DNA from 2 places in the Dactylosporangium sp. NPDC000521 genome. Region 1 is predicted to be linked to the other one. Evidence: riboswitches for the same ligand, from Rfam matches in the RefSeq annotation. Region 1 holds a riboswitch; the other holds the start of a gene.
The links. A riboswitch is a leader RNA that binds a small molecule or an ion and turns the genes downstream of it on or off. The one in region 1 is predicted to bind glycine.
Positions count from the first base shown of each region.

Region 2: linked by a shared signal. The riboswitch ahead of gcvT (glycine cleavage system aminomethyltransferase GcvT) and the one ahead of gcvP (aminomethyl-transferring glycine dehydrogenase) in region 1 are both predicted to bind glycine.

Region 1 is NZ_JBIAYW010000001.1:719,229-726,368, reverse strand. It holds gene ACFY3L_RS03435 (chorismate-binding protein) at 1-232, opposite strand, end outside; gene ACFY3L_RS03430 (DUF5999 family protein) at 365-574, shown strand; gene gcvP (aminomethyl-transferring glycine dehydrogenase) at 596-3,427, opposite strand; glycine riboswitch at 3,503-3,597, opposite strand; gene ACFY3L_RS03420 (hypothetical protein) at 3,688-4,731, opposite strand; gene ACFY3L_RS03415 (peroxiredoxin-like family protein) at 4,823-5,365, opposite strand; gene ACFY3L_RS03410 (TetR/AcrR family transcriptional regulator) at 5,443-6,090, shown strand; gene ACFY3L_RS03405 (DUF1501 domain-containing protein) at 6,050-7,140, opposite strand, start outside.
Region 2 is NZ_JBIAYW010000006.1:179,554-186,693, forward strand. It holds gene ACFY3L_RS21360 (L-serine ammonia-lyase) at 1-1,008, opposite strand, end outside; gene ACFY3L_RS21365 (glycine cleavage system protein H) at 1,014-1,376, opposite strand; gene gcvT (glycine cleavage system aminomethyltransferase GcvT) at 1,610-2,668, opposite strand; glycine riboswitch at 2,824-2,917, opposite strand; gene ACFY3L_RS21375 (lytic polysaccharide monooxygenase) at 3,277-4,341, shown strand; gene ACFY3L_RS21380 (hypothetical protein) at 4,433-4,666, opposite strand; gene ACFY3L_RS21385 (amidohydrolase family protein) at 4,720-5,145, shown strand; gene ACFY3L_RS21390 (cellulase family glycosylhydrolase) at 5,206-6,633, opposite strand; gene ACFY3L_RS21395 (FhaA domain-containing protein) at 6,790-7,140, shown strand, end outside.

The DNA of each region.
Region 1 (7,140 bases):
CCGCGCCGCACACCGCGTCCGTCACCGTCCGTGACCGCGACACGTCGGAGACGGGCAATCCGGCGTCGACCAGGAACGCCTCCAAGAGTTGCAGAGGGTCACCGCCGTCGCGGGAATGCCACTCCAGCCGGGAACGCTCCCAGACGTGCGGCCGGCACGCCGGGACCGACCCGGGAGGGTGAAGATCCACCGTCCTGGGCCAATACCCGACGACCGGTCCTAATGGGCTCATACGAATGGCGGATTATCCCCAAGTTGTGCCGTCACATGTGCGGAATCGTGTCGTTGGCCGTAGTAGCGTGCATCACTGGTCATGTGAACCACCCCACAGGCCCCACCAGAACCTCTCAAACGGAGACCCCGGATGCTCTGCCAGCACCAACCAGCGTGCCCCTCGGCCCACGACTCCGACCACGAAGCCGCCAGGATCCTGGCCTCACACCCCGAGCAGGGGTGGAGCCTCCTGTGCAACGGAGTGATCGTCTTCGAGGACACCGGAGAGCTCCTACCTGACTGCAGCGTGATCGAACCGCACCGCGGCCCGGCCATGCACGTCCTCGTCAAAGCAGCCTGAGCGATCACGCTCCGTGATCGTTCACTCCTCAAAGGCTGACGCCGGCGGGCACGAGCAGACCAGGTTCCGGTCGCCGTAGCTGTCGTCGATCCGCCGCACCGGCGGCCAGTACTTCGCCACCGACACCCCCGCCGGGTACGCGGCGATCGACCGCGGGTAGGCGTGCGACCACTCGTCCGCGGTGACGACCGCCGCCGTGTGCGGCGCACCCGCCAGCGGGTTGTCCCCTGCCGGCCACTCCCCCGACGCCACCCGGTCGATCTCCTCACGGATCGCGATCATCGCGTCACAGAACCGGTCCAGCTCCGCCAGGTCCTCGCTCTCCGTCGGCTCCACCATCAGCGTGCCGGACACCGGGAACGACATCGTCGGCGCGTGGAACCCGTAGTCGATGAGCCGCTTCGCGACGTCCGCCACGCTCACCCCGGTCGCCTTCGTGATCGTGCGCAGATCCAGGATGCACTCGTGCGCGACCAGGCCCTCGCTGCCGCTGTACAGCACCGGGTAGTGCTCCCGCAGCCGCGCCGCCACGTAGTTCGCCGCGAGGACCGCCGTCGCCGTCGCCTTCGTCAGCCCGTCGGGGCCCATCAGCCGCAGGTACGCCCACGGGATCGGCAGGATCCCCGCGGACCCCCACGGCGCCGCCGACACCGGACCGACCGGGGCCGCCTCGCCGCCCTGCTCCAGGATCGGGTGCGACGGCAGGAACTCCGCCAGGTGGGCACGGACCGCGACCGGGCCGACACCCGGACCGCCACCACCGTGCGGGATGCAGAACGTCTTGTGCAGGTTCAGGTGCGACACGTCCGCCCCGAACTGCCCCGGCTTCGCGTAGCCCAGCAGCGCGTTGAGGTTCGCGCCGTCGACGTACACCTGCCCGCCCGCGTCGTGCACCTTCGCGCACAGGTCGGAGATCCCCGTCTCGTACACCCCGTGCGTCGACGGATACGTCACCATGATCGCCGCGAGCCGGTCCCGGTGCAGCTCGATCTTCGCCTCGAGGTCACCGAGGTCGACGTTGCCCAGCTCGTCACACGCCACCACCGCGACCCGCATGCCCGCCATGACGGCGCTCGCGGCGTTCGTGCCGTGGGCACTCGACGGGATCAGGCACATGTCCCGCTGCGTCTCGCCCCGCGAGTGGTGATAGGCGCGGATGGCGAGCAGACCCGCCAGCTCGCCCTGCGACCCCGCGTTCGGCTGCAGCGACACCGCGTCGTAGCCGGTGACCTCCGCCAGCCACCGCTCCAGGTCACCGATCAGCCGCCGGTAGCCCTGCGTCTGCGCCGCCGGCGCGAACGGGTGCACGTTGGCGAACTCGGGCCAGGTGATCGGCTCCATCTCCACGGTCGCGTTGAGCTTCATCGTGCACGAACCGAGCGGGATCATCCCCCGGTCGAGCGCGTAGTCCATGTCGGAGAGCCGCTTCAGGTAGCGCAGCATCGCGGTCTCCGACCGGTGCGTGGAGAACACCGGGTGGCTCAGGTAGTCGCTGGTGCGGCGCAGGTCGGCCGGCACCACGTCCGACGTGTCCAGCGCGGTCACGTCGACGTGCGCGAGACCGAACGCGGCCAGGACGTCCCGCAGGTGCCCGAACGTCGTCGTCTCGTCACACGCGATCCCGACCCGGTCGGCGTCGACGTGCCGCAGGTTGATCCCCCGGTCAGCGGCGGCGCTGACGACGTCCTTCGCCCTGCCCGGCACCACGGCCGTCACCGTGTCGAAGAACGCCTCGTGCTCGGTGGTGACACCGCCGGCCCGCAGCCCCGCCGCGAGCCGCACCGCCATGTCGTGCGTGCGGGACGCGATCTCCCGCAGCCCGTCCGGGCCGTGGTAGACGGCGTACATGCTGGCCGTGACCGCGAGGAGCACCTGCGCGGTGCAGATGTTGCTGGTCGCCTTCTCCCGCCGGATGTGCTGCTCACGGGTCTGCAGGGCGAGCCGGTAGGCGGGGGCGCCGTCCGCGTCCTTCGACACGCCGACGAGCCGGCCCGGCAGGGTGCGCTCAAGGCCCTTGCGGACCGACATGTACCCGGCGTGCGGCCCGCCGAAGCCCATCGGCACGCCGAACCGCTGCGCGCTGCCGACCGCGACGTCCGCGCCGAACGCGGCCGGCTCCCGCAGCAGGCACAGCGCGAGGAGGTCGGCGGCGAACGTGACGATCGCGCCCTTGTCGTGCGCCCGCTTCGTGATGTCCGCGAGGTCACGGACCGCGCCGGACGCGCCGGGGTACTGCAGGTGCAGGCCGAAGAACTCCTCCGGCAGCTCCTCCGTGCGCAGGTCGATGGTGCGCACGTCGATGCCGAGCGGCTCCGCCCTGGTCCGGATGACGGCGAGGGTCTGCGGCAGGACGTCGCTGTCCACGACGTACACGTCGGCCTTGACCTTCGACGAGCGCCGCGCCAGGGTCATCGCCTCAGCGGCGGCGGTCGCCTCGTCGAGCAGCGACGCGCCCGCGACCGGCAGCCCGGTCAGGTCCGTGATCACCGTCTGGAAGTTGAGCAGCGCCTCGAGGCGGCCCTGGCTGATCTCCGGCTGGTATGGCGTGTACGCCGTGTACCACGACGGGTCCTCGAGGACGTTGCGCAGGATGACCGGCGGCGTGTACGTGCCGTAGTAGCCGAGGCCGATCATGCTGACGAGCGTCCGGTTCGCCGACGCGAGCGCCCGCAACTCCCCCAGCACCTCCGCCTCCGACGCGGCCAGGGGCAGCTGGAGCGGCTGGTGCCAGCGGATCGAGCCGGGGATGGCCGCGGTCATCAACGCCTCGACGGAGTCATACCCGACGGTCTTCAGCATCGTCGTCTGCTCGTCCGGCGACGGTCCGATGTGCCTGCTGGCGAAACTGGTCATTGGCCACACTCTTTCGGATCCGGGGTCGGGGCTGCGAACGTCCCTCCCCCTCTGTCGTGTGGCCTCCAGAGGTGCCAACCCGTCGCGGTCCTTCTGCCTGAGAGGTTCCGGGGAGGATTTGCCCCTTCGGCGTCGCCCTGAACTCAGGCGATCTCTCCCGCGCGGGTATTGCCGGCGATGCCTAATCTACCGGTTCTTTGACCATGGTCACGCAGCCGTGGCCCACACCACAGCCCGTAGCGCTTCCTAGGACGCTAGGTTTACGGCTTACAACGGGCTGAATTCGCGTCGACCATCAGGAGACTGCCGTCGACCGCCTCGAAGTCGCTGCCCTTGAGCGTCTTCAGCGCGTTGAGCTGATCGTTGCTCCACCGGTCGTCCTGCGTGCCGGAGAAGAACCACGGTGACCCGTTGTCGGCGAGGATGGCGCCGTACTGCTTGAGCGCCTGCGCCACCACCCGCGCCTGCGCCGGGAACTTCGAGATGTCGACGCCCGCCTTCAGCCGGAACCGGGCGCCCATCGGCGGCAGGTTCGCGTCGGTGCTGCTGGACGCCGCGTGCCGCGCGGGCCACACGTACGCCTTCTGCGTGCGCGGCGCGGTGAACCGGATCGCGTGGTCGATCCTGCCCTTGGCGACCTCCTCGGCGCGCGGCAGCCCGGCGAGGATCGACAGCCCCGCGGCGTCCGCCGACGTCCAGCCGGCCTTGCGCAGGTCGTTGCGGCGCAGGTCGAACACCGCCCCGGACCCGGCCTTCCACGACCCGTCCGCGTTCGGGTGCGCGGCGTACAGCTCGTACACCTTGCACGCCGCCGTGTCGTGCACGATGACGTGCCGGTCCCCGTCGGCGTTCGGCCCGCCCTCGATCCTGGCGTTGCGCGGGATCGGGTACGGGCCCTTGTCGCTCTCGTCCGCGTAGTCGAAGGTGACCTTCACGCCGGCCTGCCCCTGCCCGACGGTCGTGACCGGGATCCCGAACGGCGCGCCGTCGATGAGCCCGGCGCCGAAGTCGGGATGCGCGTGCGCCTGCGCCCCGATGCTGCCGACCCACGTCGCCGAGTCCCGGTGCACCGGCAGCTTCGACACGTCGGCGTGCCACACGTTGTCCGCCGGGAAGACCGTGCACGCCCGTGGGGCGGACACCCGCGCCGACGGTGCCTGGCTCACGCTGCCGAGCCCGCCGGCACCCTGGGCCGCGGCGCTCGCCGGGCCGGCCGCCGGGGCGGCCTTCTTGCCTGACGAGCCGCACCCGCTCACACCCATGGCGATGACAGCGACAACGGCCAGCGCGGCGCTGCGCTTCACTGATCCTCCTCGGTCGGCACCCGATCCTCACGGACCCGCCCGCACAGTACGCGCACCCCGTGTCCGCCCTGCCGCGTTCCCGCCCCTCCGGTCAGCGGGCCCGGGCGGCGAGGGCCAGGAGCTCGTCGACGGACCACTGGTCGTAGGCGTGGTCGCCGTACTTCGAAGCGAGCACCGTGCCGTCGGGGGCGATCAGGAAGTCCGCCGGGAGGCCGAAGCGGCCGCCGGTCGGGATGAGCGATGGCGGGCGTTCGCGGCCGCGGAGCAGGGCCCACGTGCTGCGGGCCACGGCGCGCAGGATCGTCGGCCAGACGCGCGGGTTGAGCAGGGCGCGGCGGGATGACTCGACGCCGAACTCGCGGTACAGCCGCTTCTGCGGGTCGGGGACGACCGCGAACGGCAGGCCGGCCACATGGGGACGCAGCTCGGCGGCGCTGGAGTGGAACACGACCACCTCGCGGACACCGGACGCGGTGATCTCGTCGTGGCGGCGGACGATCGAGCGCAGGTGGAGGTTGCAGACCGGGCAGCCGGCGAAGCGGCGGAACTGCAGGTGCACCAGCAGCGTCGGGTCCGGCACGGCGACCGGCTCCCCCACGACGACCTGCAGGCGCCGGGTATCGACGACGAGCATGACCCCTCCTTCCAACGTAAGCGTACAACGTACCCTTACGGGCAAGCGTAAGCGTATGACGTACGCTGTCAAGTGCCATGCCTCGACCGCGATCACTGACCTCCGCCCAGATCGCCGCGGCGGCGCTCGCGGTGCTCGACCGTGACGGGCCGGCCGGGCTGACCATGCGCGCCGTCGCCCAGCAGCTGGGCATGGGCACGATGAGCCTGTACCGGTACGTCGACGACCGCGACGAGCTCGAAGGCCTCGTCGTCGAGCTGGTGCTCGGCGCCGTGGACCCCGCACCGCCGGAGGGTGGCGGCTGGCAGGAGCGGATCACCGTCATGGTGGAGCGGGTGCGCGTCGCGGTCGGCGCCCACCCGGCCGTCGTCCCGCTGACGATGACGCACCGGCACCGGTCGCCCGCCATCCTGCGCTGGTCGGAGACGGTGGTCGGCATCCTGGCCGAGACCGTCACCGACCCGGGGCGCAGGGTCGTCGCGCTGCGGGGGCTGCTGTCGTACCTCATCGGCGCGATCCAGCTCGAGCACCTCGGACCGCTGTCCGGCCCCGGCACCGGCGCCATCGCCGCGCTCGACCCCGCCGCTTTCCCGAACATGCGGCAGCTCGGCGGGGCGGCCCGCCAGGTCGACGCCGACGCGGAGTTCCACGGCGGCCTCGACCTGCTGCTCGAAGGCATCTCGGTCAGCGGCGGGCGGTGGCCAGCTCGTACGAGGACGGGGTGACGTTCGGGAAGATGCCGGTCAGCGACCCGACGCCGCAGCGGCGCTGGAGGAGCTCACCGATCACCGACCGGTAGTCGGTGGTGGAGGCGAGGTCGCCGGCGGTGAGCTTGGCCGGGGCGAGGCCGGGCCAGATGCCGTGGACCCGGCCGCCACGGACGTTGCCGCCGAGCAGGAGCATGGCGTTGCCGTTGCCGTGGTCGACGCCGCGGGAGCCGTTCTCCGCGACGCGCCGGCCGAACTCGCTGAGCGTGACCAGCGTGACGCGGTTGAAGGCGTCGCCGAGGTCGGTCGCGAACGCCGCCAGGGCGAGGGCGAGCTCCGACAGGTGCTCGTGCATCCGCTGGCCCTTCACGGGGCCGCCGAGGCCCTCGTGCATGTCCCAGTCACCGAAGTCGACGGTGGCCGCCATCAGGCCGACGTTCGCCTTCACGAGGCGCGCGACGTCGCACAGCGCCTTGCCGAGGGCGGTCGACGGGTAGGTCGCCGCCGGGGTGTACGCGCCGAGCGCCGCGACGGTGCCGAGGGTGGCGTTGACGGCGCGGGCCGGGTCGGCCATGACCGCCGGGGCGCCGTCGAACAGCTTGGCGATCGTCGCGGCCATCGGGGTCTTGGCGTCGTTGCCGGAGAGCTTGAAGCCGTCGACGGACGACATCGACACGTCCGGGGACGGGCCGGCGAACGCACGGGCCGGCGACGTCGCGCCCATCGCGACGCCCGCGGTCGGGGCGGACGCGCCGGTGACCCCGAGCATCCGGTCCAGCCAGCCGGTGCGCACGGACGTGCCGGCGGCGGCCCGCTCCATCTCCTCCATCGCCTGGAAGTGCGACCGGGACGGGTTGGGCTGGCCGACCGCGTGGACCGCGCCGAAGGTGCCGGCGGTCCAGCGCGGCAGCAGCGGCGCGAACGCCGGGTGCAGGCCGAACATCCCGTCCCCGGCGATCACCGACGCCTTCGGCACGGCGATGGTGGGCCGGGCGGCGTAGTAGTCGGGGTCGCCGATCGGGACGACGGCGGACAGCCCGTCGAACCCGCCGCGCAACGACAGCACGA
Region 2 (7,140 bases), on a different contig from region 1:
CTCGCCCTGGCAGCCCACCTCCGCGCCGGAGATGGAGGCGTTGCCCTTGATGAGGATGCCGATGGCGGCGGCGGTGAGGAGGAAGCGGGCGACGCCGTCGTCGGTGGCGCCGGGGACGAACCGCGTGTAGTAGTGCAGGACGGCGGGGATGATGCCGGCGGCGCCGTTGGTGGGGGCGGTGACGACGCGGCCGCCGGAGGCGTTCTCCTCGTTGACGGCGAGGGCGTAGAGGTTCACCCAGTCGAGGACCTTCAGCGGGTCGGCGTCGCCGGCGGAGGCCTTCAGTTCGCGGTACAGCGCCGGCGCCCGCCGCGGCACGCGCAGCCCGCCCGGCAGGACACCGTCGCGGGAGCAGCCCCGGTCGACGCACGCCCGCATGACGGACCACAGGTGCAGCAGCCCGGCCCGGGTCTCGGTGTCGGGGCGCCAGGCGCGTTCGTTGGCGTACATGACGGAGCTCACCGGCAGGTCCAGCGAAGCGCACAGGGCCAGCAGCTCGGCACCGGTCGCGAACGGGTGCGGCAGCCGCGTGGTGTCGGGCACGATCCCGGTGTCGCCGACCACGAACCCGCCGCCGACGGAGAAGTACGTCCGCTCGGACAGCAGCGCGCCGTCGGCGGAGAAGGCGGAGAACCGCATGCCGTTCGGGTGTTCGGGCAGCGACTTGCGCCGGTGCAGGACGACGTCGTCGTCGACGGAGAACGCGACGGAGCGGCCGGCGGCGAGCGTGAGCCGGCCGGTGCGGCGGATGTCGTCGACGCGTTCGTCGGCGGTGTCGGTGTCGACGGTCGCCGGGTCCTCGCCGAGCAGGCCGAGGACGACGGCCTTCGCGGAGCCGTGGCCGTGGCCGGTGGCGCCGAGCGAGCCGAACAGCTCCGCCCGCACCCGGGCGACCGGCAGCGGGTCCAGCGCCGACGCGAAGCGGCGGGCGGCGCGCATCGGGCCGACGGTGTGGGACGACGACGGGCCGATGCCGACGGAGTACAGGTCGAACGCGCTCAGCGCCACCCGGCTCACCCGACCAGGGCGGCGTAGGCGGCGGCGTCGAGCAGCTCGGGGACGGCGCCCGTGAGGCGGAGCGTGAAGAGCCAGCCGCGCCGGTACGGGTCGTCGTTGACCACTCCCGGCTCGGTGACGATGAGCGGGTTGACCGAGACGACGACGCCGTCGGCGGGCGCGAGGAGGTCGCTGACGGACTTCGTCGACTCGATCTCCCCGCACGGCTGGCCGGCGGTGACCAGCGTGCCGATCTCGGGCAGCTGCACATGGACGACGTCGCCGAGCGCGGACGCGGCGAACGCGGTGATGCCGACGACACCGTCGGAGAACCACTCGTGGTCGCGCGTGTAGGACAGGTGCGGCGGGATCGCGGACATGACACTCACCTCAGACGGGTGCGGCGAAAACGAGGACCTGACGGGGTGCGGCGGGATCGAAGACCTGACGGGGTGCGGCGGGGTCGAAGACCTGACGGGGTGCGGCGGGGTCGAAGACCTGACGGGGTGCGGCGGGACGGAGGACCTGACGGAGTGCGGCGGGACGGAGGACCTGGCGGAGTGCGGCGGGGTCAAGGGCATGGCGGGGTGCGGCGGGGTCGACGGCACGGCGCTCACCGCCGAGACCGGTAGAAGGGCAGCTCGACGACGGTGGCGTCGACGCGCGTGCCGCGGACGTCGACGGCGAGCCGGGTCCCTGGCGCGGCGAGGGCCGGCGGCACGTACGCCATCGCGACGGGATGGCCGAGGGTCGGCGACAGCGCGCCGCTGGTGACGGTGCCGGCCGCCGCGCCGGTCGCCGGGTCGAGCACCGGGTAGCCGGCCCGAGGCGCCCGCCGGGATCCGGTGACGAGCCCGGCCAGCACGTCGACCGGCGCCGAGCCGCGCCGGCGGCGCAGTGCGGCGGCGCCGACGAAGTCGCGTTTGGTGAAGTCGACGAGGCGGGAGAGGCCGGCCTGCAGCGGGGTCCGTCCGACGGACAGTTCGTGCCCGTACAGAAGCATCCCGGCCTCGAGGCGCAGCGTGTCGCGGCAGGCGAGCCCCGCCGGTGCCGGTCCGCGGCCGAGCAGCGTCCGCCACACGGCGACGGCGTCATCGGGGCGGCAGTAGAGCTCGAAGCCGTCCTCGCCGGTGTACCCGGTCCGCGCCAGCAGCACGTCCCGCCCGGCGAGCGAGAAGGGGCGGATCGCGTAGTACGGCAGCGGGCCCGGGTCGACCATCGCCGCCGCCGCGGGCCCCTGGACGGCGATGATCGCCCAATCGGCCGACGTGTCGCGGACGGTGACGTGGAAGCCGTCGGCGTGCTCGCGGAGCATCGCGAAGACGACGGCGGTGTTGGCGGCGTTCGCGACGACCAGGTAGTGCCGCTCCGCGAGGCGGTGCACGACGAGGTCGTCGAGGACCCCGCCGGTGTCGTGGCACAGCATCGTGTACCGGGCGCGCCCCACCCCGGCCGCCGACAGCCTGCCGACGAGCGCGAAGTCGAGGAACCGGTCCGCCTCGGCGCCGGTGACCTCGAGCTGGCCCATGTGCGACAGGTCGAACAGCCCCGCGGCGCGCCGCACCGCATGGTGCTCGGCGAGATCCCCCTGATAGCGCAGCGGCATGCGCCAGCCGGCGAAGTCGGTCAAGGTGGCACCCAGATCGCGGTGCACGTCGAAGAGCGGTGTCACGAGAGGCTCCCTGGGTCCGGATGCCGTCGCGGACGGCACCCCTGCTGGGTGACCTCCCCGCTCTGTCATCGGAACCTGAGAGCTTCACCGCCCGCGAAGAGGGCGGTTTGCACCGTGGGCGCAGGACACGGATCGTCCTGACTTTCCAGAGTCGCCTGACCGCGGCGGTACCGATGCCTGAGAGATTCTGGGGAGAACGTTGCTCCTTCGGCGCCTCGGACTGACCGAGGGCTCTCCCGTCGCGGGTCGTGCAGCGCGATATGTGGTTGTGGTCAGGACCGTAAGTCCCGCCGCACCGCCCCGTCAAGCCCGGAAACGTGTTGTGACACGAGACCGGAGGGCGTCTGCCGGAGGGTGAGCGAACAGGCGGGAACGGCAGTGGCCCGCGACGGCGACCGGGCCGCGGTGGAGGTCCTCGCCGCGCGTCCAGCCGCCGCGCGTCCAGCCGGGTCACCCGGACGTGCGCATTCATTGCTGTCCATGGCGCGGGTATCATGTCGGTGGGAGCCGCACAGCGCCGCGGACAGCCTCTGAGCTGCGCCGCAGGCGTCGCCATGCATGCAGTTCGCATCGACGTGACGGAGTTCCCCGTGCAACTTTCAGCCCGTATGAGACCGTTCGCCATCGGCGCGGTCACCGCTCTGGCCGCCGCGGTGGCCGCGGTCGTCGTCGCACAGAGTCCCGCCGCCGCGCACGGCTCGGTCACCGACCCGCCGTCGCGCAACTACGGCTGCTGGGCCAGGTGGGGCAGCGACTTCCAGAACCCGAACATGTCCCAGACCGACCCGATGTGCGCCCAGGCCTGGCAGGCCAACCCGGACACGATGTGGAACTGGAACGGCCTCTACCGCGAGGGCGTCGCCGGCAACCACCAGGCCGCCATCCCCGACGGCCAGCTGTGCAGCGGCGGCCGTACGCAGAACGGGCGGTACGCCTCCATGGACGCCGTCGGCGCGTGGGTCGCCGCGACGAAGCCGAACAACTTCACGCTGACCCTCACCGACGCCGCCCAGCACGGCGCCGACTACCTGCGCATCTACATCACGAAGCAGGGGTTCGACCCGACCACGCAGCCGCTGACGTGGGCGAGCCTCGAGCTGGTCAACAGCACCGGGCGGTACGCGCCGGCGCCGCAGTACCAGGCGCAGGTCAACGCCGGGAACCGCACCGGCCGGCACGTCATGTACACGATCTGGCAGGCCAGCCACCTGGACCAGTCGTACTACTTCTGCAGCGACGTGATCTTCACCGGCGGCACCGGCCCGACCGGCAGCGCGTCGCCCTCGAAGTCGCCGTCGACGTCGCCGTCCGCCTCGCGGTCGCCGTCGACGTCCCCGTCGGCCTCCCGGTCGGCGTCGGTCTCCGTGCCGCCGGGCGGCTGCACCGCGACCTACGCGAAGGGCAGCGAGTGGAACAACGGCTTCAGCGCGGCCGTCACGGTCACCGCCGGCGGGGCCGGGACCAACGGCTGGACGGTCCGCCTGACGTGGCCCGACGGCCAGACGATCACCTCGTTCTGGAACGCGACGCTCACGTCCAGCGGAGCCGTGTCGACGGCCACGAACATGACCTACAACGGCAAGCTGAGCGCCGGGCAGTCGACGTCCTTCGGCTTCAACGGCTCCTGGACGGGCACCAACTCCGCGCCGGCGTTGACCTGCACCGCCACCTGACGTTGCGCGACACCTAACTTTCGAGATAGCTGTTTATTAAAAGCTTTTTCTCGGAAGTGTACGTGCATCGCCAGGTGCTCATTCAGCACGCTCACGTCGTGCCCGGCAACGGTCCGGAGTTGCCGGGCACCGACGTCCTCTGTACCGACGGCGTGATCACGGCTGTGGGCCCTTCGCCGGCCGCCCGCGCCGCTGCCTCGTGTGACGTCATCGACGCGACGGGGCTCACCGTGACCGCCGGGTTCGCCGCACGCACGTCGCCGGGCCGTGCGTGCGGCGACCGCACGACGAGGGGCTGCTCGGGCCGCACCTGCAGCTCGTGCACCTCAACGCGGTCACCGCCGACGACGCGAAGCCGGCACCGGCACCGGCACGGCCGTGGTCATCACGCCGACGGTGGAGGCGGTCATGGGCCACGGCGCGTCCGCGTACGGGCGGCTGGCGGAGGCGGGCGCGCGGCCGGCGTTCGGAGCCGACGTCGTCATCAACAACCCGCCGGACCTGTTCGAGCCGCTGCGGGACACGCTGCGCACGGCCCGGCCGGCGACCGGTTCCGCGTCGGTGCCGCCGGCCGGGGACCTGCTCCTCGCCGCGACCCTCGACGGTGCCAGGGCCGTGGGTCTCGGCGGCGTCGTCGGTACCGTCGACGTCGGCAAACGCGCGGACCTGCTGCTCCTGGACGGCCTCGGCCACCTGCGGGGCGACCGGGCGGGCGCGGTCGTCTCGTGCCTGACCGCGTCGGACGTGCGGACCGTGCTGGTGGACGGCCACGTGGTGAAGCGGGACTTCGCCCTGCTGGTCTGACGCGCTTCGACCGGGGGCGGGACGCGTGTCTGCGTCCCGCCCCCGGTTCTCGCGGGTGGATCAGAAGTTGTCGGGGGTGCGGATCCGGCCGCGGATGAAGGCACCGGAGGTGCTCAGCTGGTTCGGGTTCGTCCAGCTGCCCGCCGCGCACGTCCCCGGCTTGAACGCGGCGCTGCTCTCGTTCGCGTCCGAGTACGTCCAGTTCGCGTAGCTGATCTTCTTCGAGTCGAGCAGGTCCAGCCACGCGGCGCTGCTGTTGAGGTCGACATTGCCGCCGCCGGTGTAGGTGACCGTGCCGAACTCGGTCACGAAGAGCGGCAGCCGGCCGGCCGCCCGCGACACCACGTTGCGGTAGTTGTCCAGGTGCGACGCGGCGTAGAAGTGGAACGTGTACATGATGTTCTGCGCGTTCACCGGGTTCGCCACGATCTCGTTCTCGTCGGTGCCGTCGGACACGCCCAGCGACGACCAGCCGCGGGTGCCGACGATGACGACCGCGTCCGGGTCGGCCGCCCGGATGACCGGGATGACCTGCTCCGCGTAGTTCTTGATCTGCTGCCACGAGACGCCGTTGGGCTCGTTGGCGATCTCGTAGATGACGTTCTTCTTGTTCGCGTTGCGCTGCGCCACCGAGGCGAAGAACGTCTTCGCCCGGTCGAGGTTGTAGTTCGGGTCACCCGGCGTCAGCGTGTGGAAGTCGATGATCGCGTACAGGCCCTTGGACTCGGCCAGGTCGACGTACTGGTTGACCTGGTTCGTGAACCCGGCCGGGTTCGTCTCGTAGCCCTGCTCCTGCACGTACATCGCGATCCGCAGCAGATCGGCTTTCCAGTCGTCGGCGAGCGCGGCCACCGAGGCGTTGGTGACGCAGGAGGCGAACCACTGGATGCCGTGGGTGCTCATGCCCCGCAGCTGGATCGCCTTGTTGTTCTGGTTGCAGAGGTTGACGCCACAGACGTGCAGCTGCCCGTTGGCCGCGAGCGGCGTGCTGCCTTGCGGCGGCGTGCTCGGGCTGGTGCTCGTCGACGGGCTGCTCGACGGGGTCTTCGACGGCGTCGGGCTGTTCGTGACCCCGCCGGTGCAGGTCACACCGTTGAGCGTGAACGACGCCGGCGACGGGTTGGCACTGGTCCACGTCCCGTTGAAGCCGATGCTCGTCGACGCGCCGGTCGCCAGGCTGCCGTTGTAGTCCAGGCTGCGGGCGGTGACGGCGGTCCCGCTCTGGCTGAACGTCGCCGACCAGCCCTGCCCGACCTTCTGCCCCGCGTCGGGGAACGCGAAGCCGAGCGTCCAACCGTTCACGGCGTCGCCGAGGTTGGTGATCGTGATGTTGCCGGTGAACCCGCCCGGCCACTGGTTCACCGTGTACGCGACGCGGCAGCCACTGGCCGCGGACGCGTTGACGGCGGGCAGGACGACGATCCCGGTGACCGCGAGGGCGGAGGCGGCGCCCACCGCGAGGAGTCCACGTTTGTGCAAGACCTTCATGACCGGCGATCCTGTGTGCTCCTCCCGGGTGACGCCAGTAACACTGATGTCCCGGGACACCCCTGACCTGGTCCTTTTCGCAGGTCAGCGCCCTTGCCGCCCGGCTTGTCGGCACCACGACGGCCATGAAACGTTCATGCCCGCTACCGTTGAGGCGTGAGCGGACTGCAGCGGTTTGAGAAGCGCCTCGAGGGTCTGGTCGAGGGCGCCTTCGCCAAGGTGTTCAAAGGCGTCGTCCACCCGGTGGAGATCCTCAACGCGATGCAGACCGAGGCGAACGCCGGGAAGACCAACATCCCCGGCGGCCGCATCCTGGTCCCGAACCGCTACGTGATCATCCTGTCCCCCGCCGACCACGAGCGCCTGGCCGCGTACGCCGCCGCCCTCGCCCGTGAGCTCGCCCAGTCGCAGGCCGAGTACATCGGTGAGCAGGGCTGGGCCGTCTACGGCGACATCCTCGTCGAGGTGTCCCGCGGCGAGAACCTGGAGACCGGCCTCTTCCGCGTC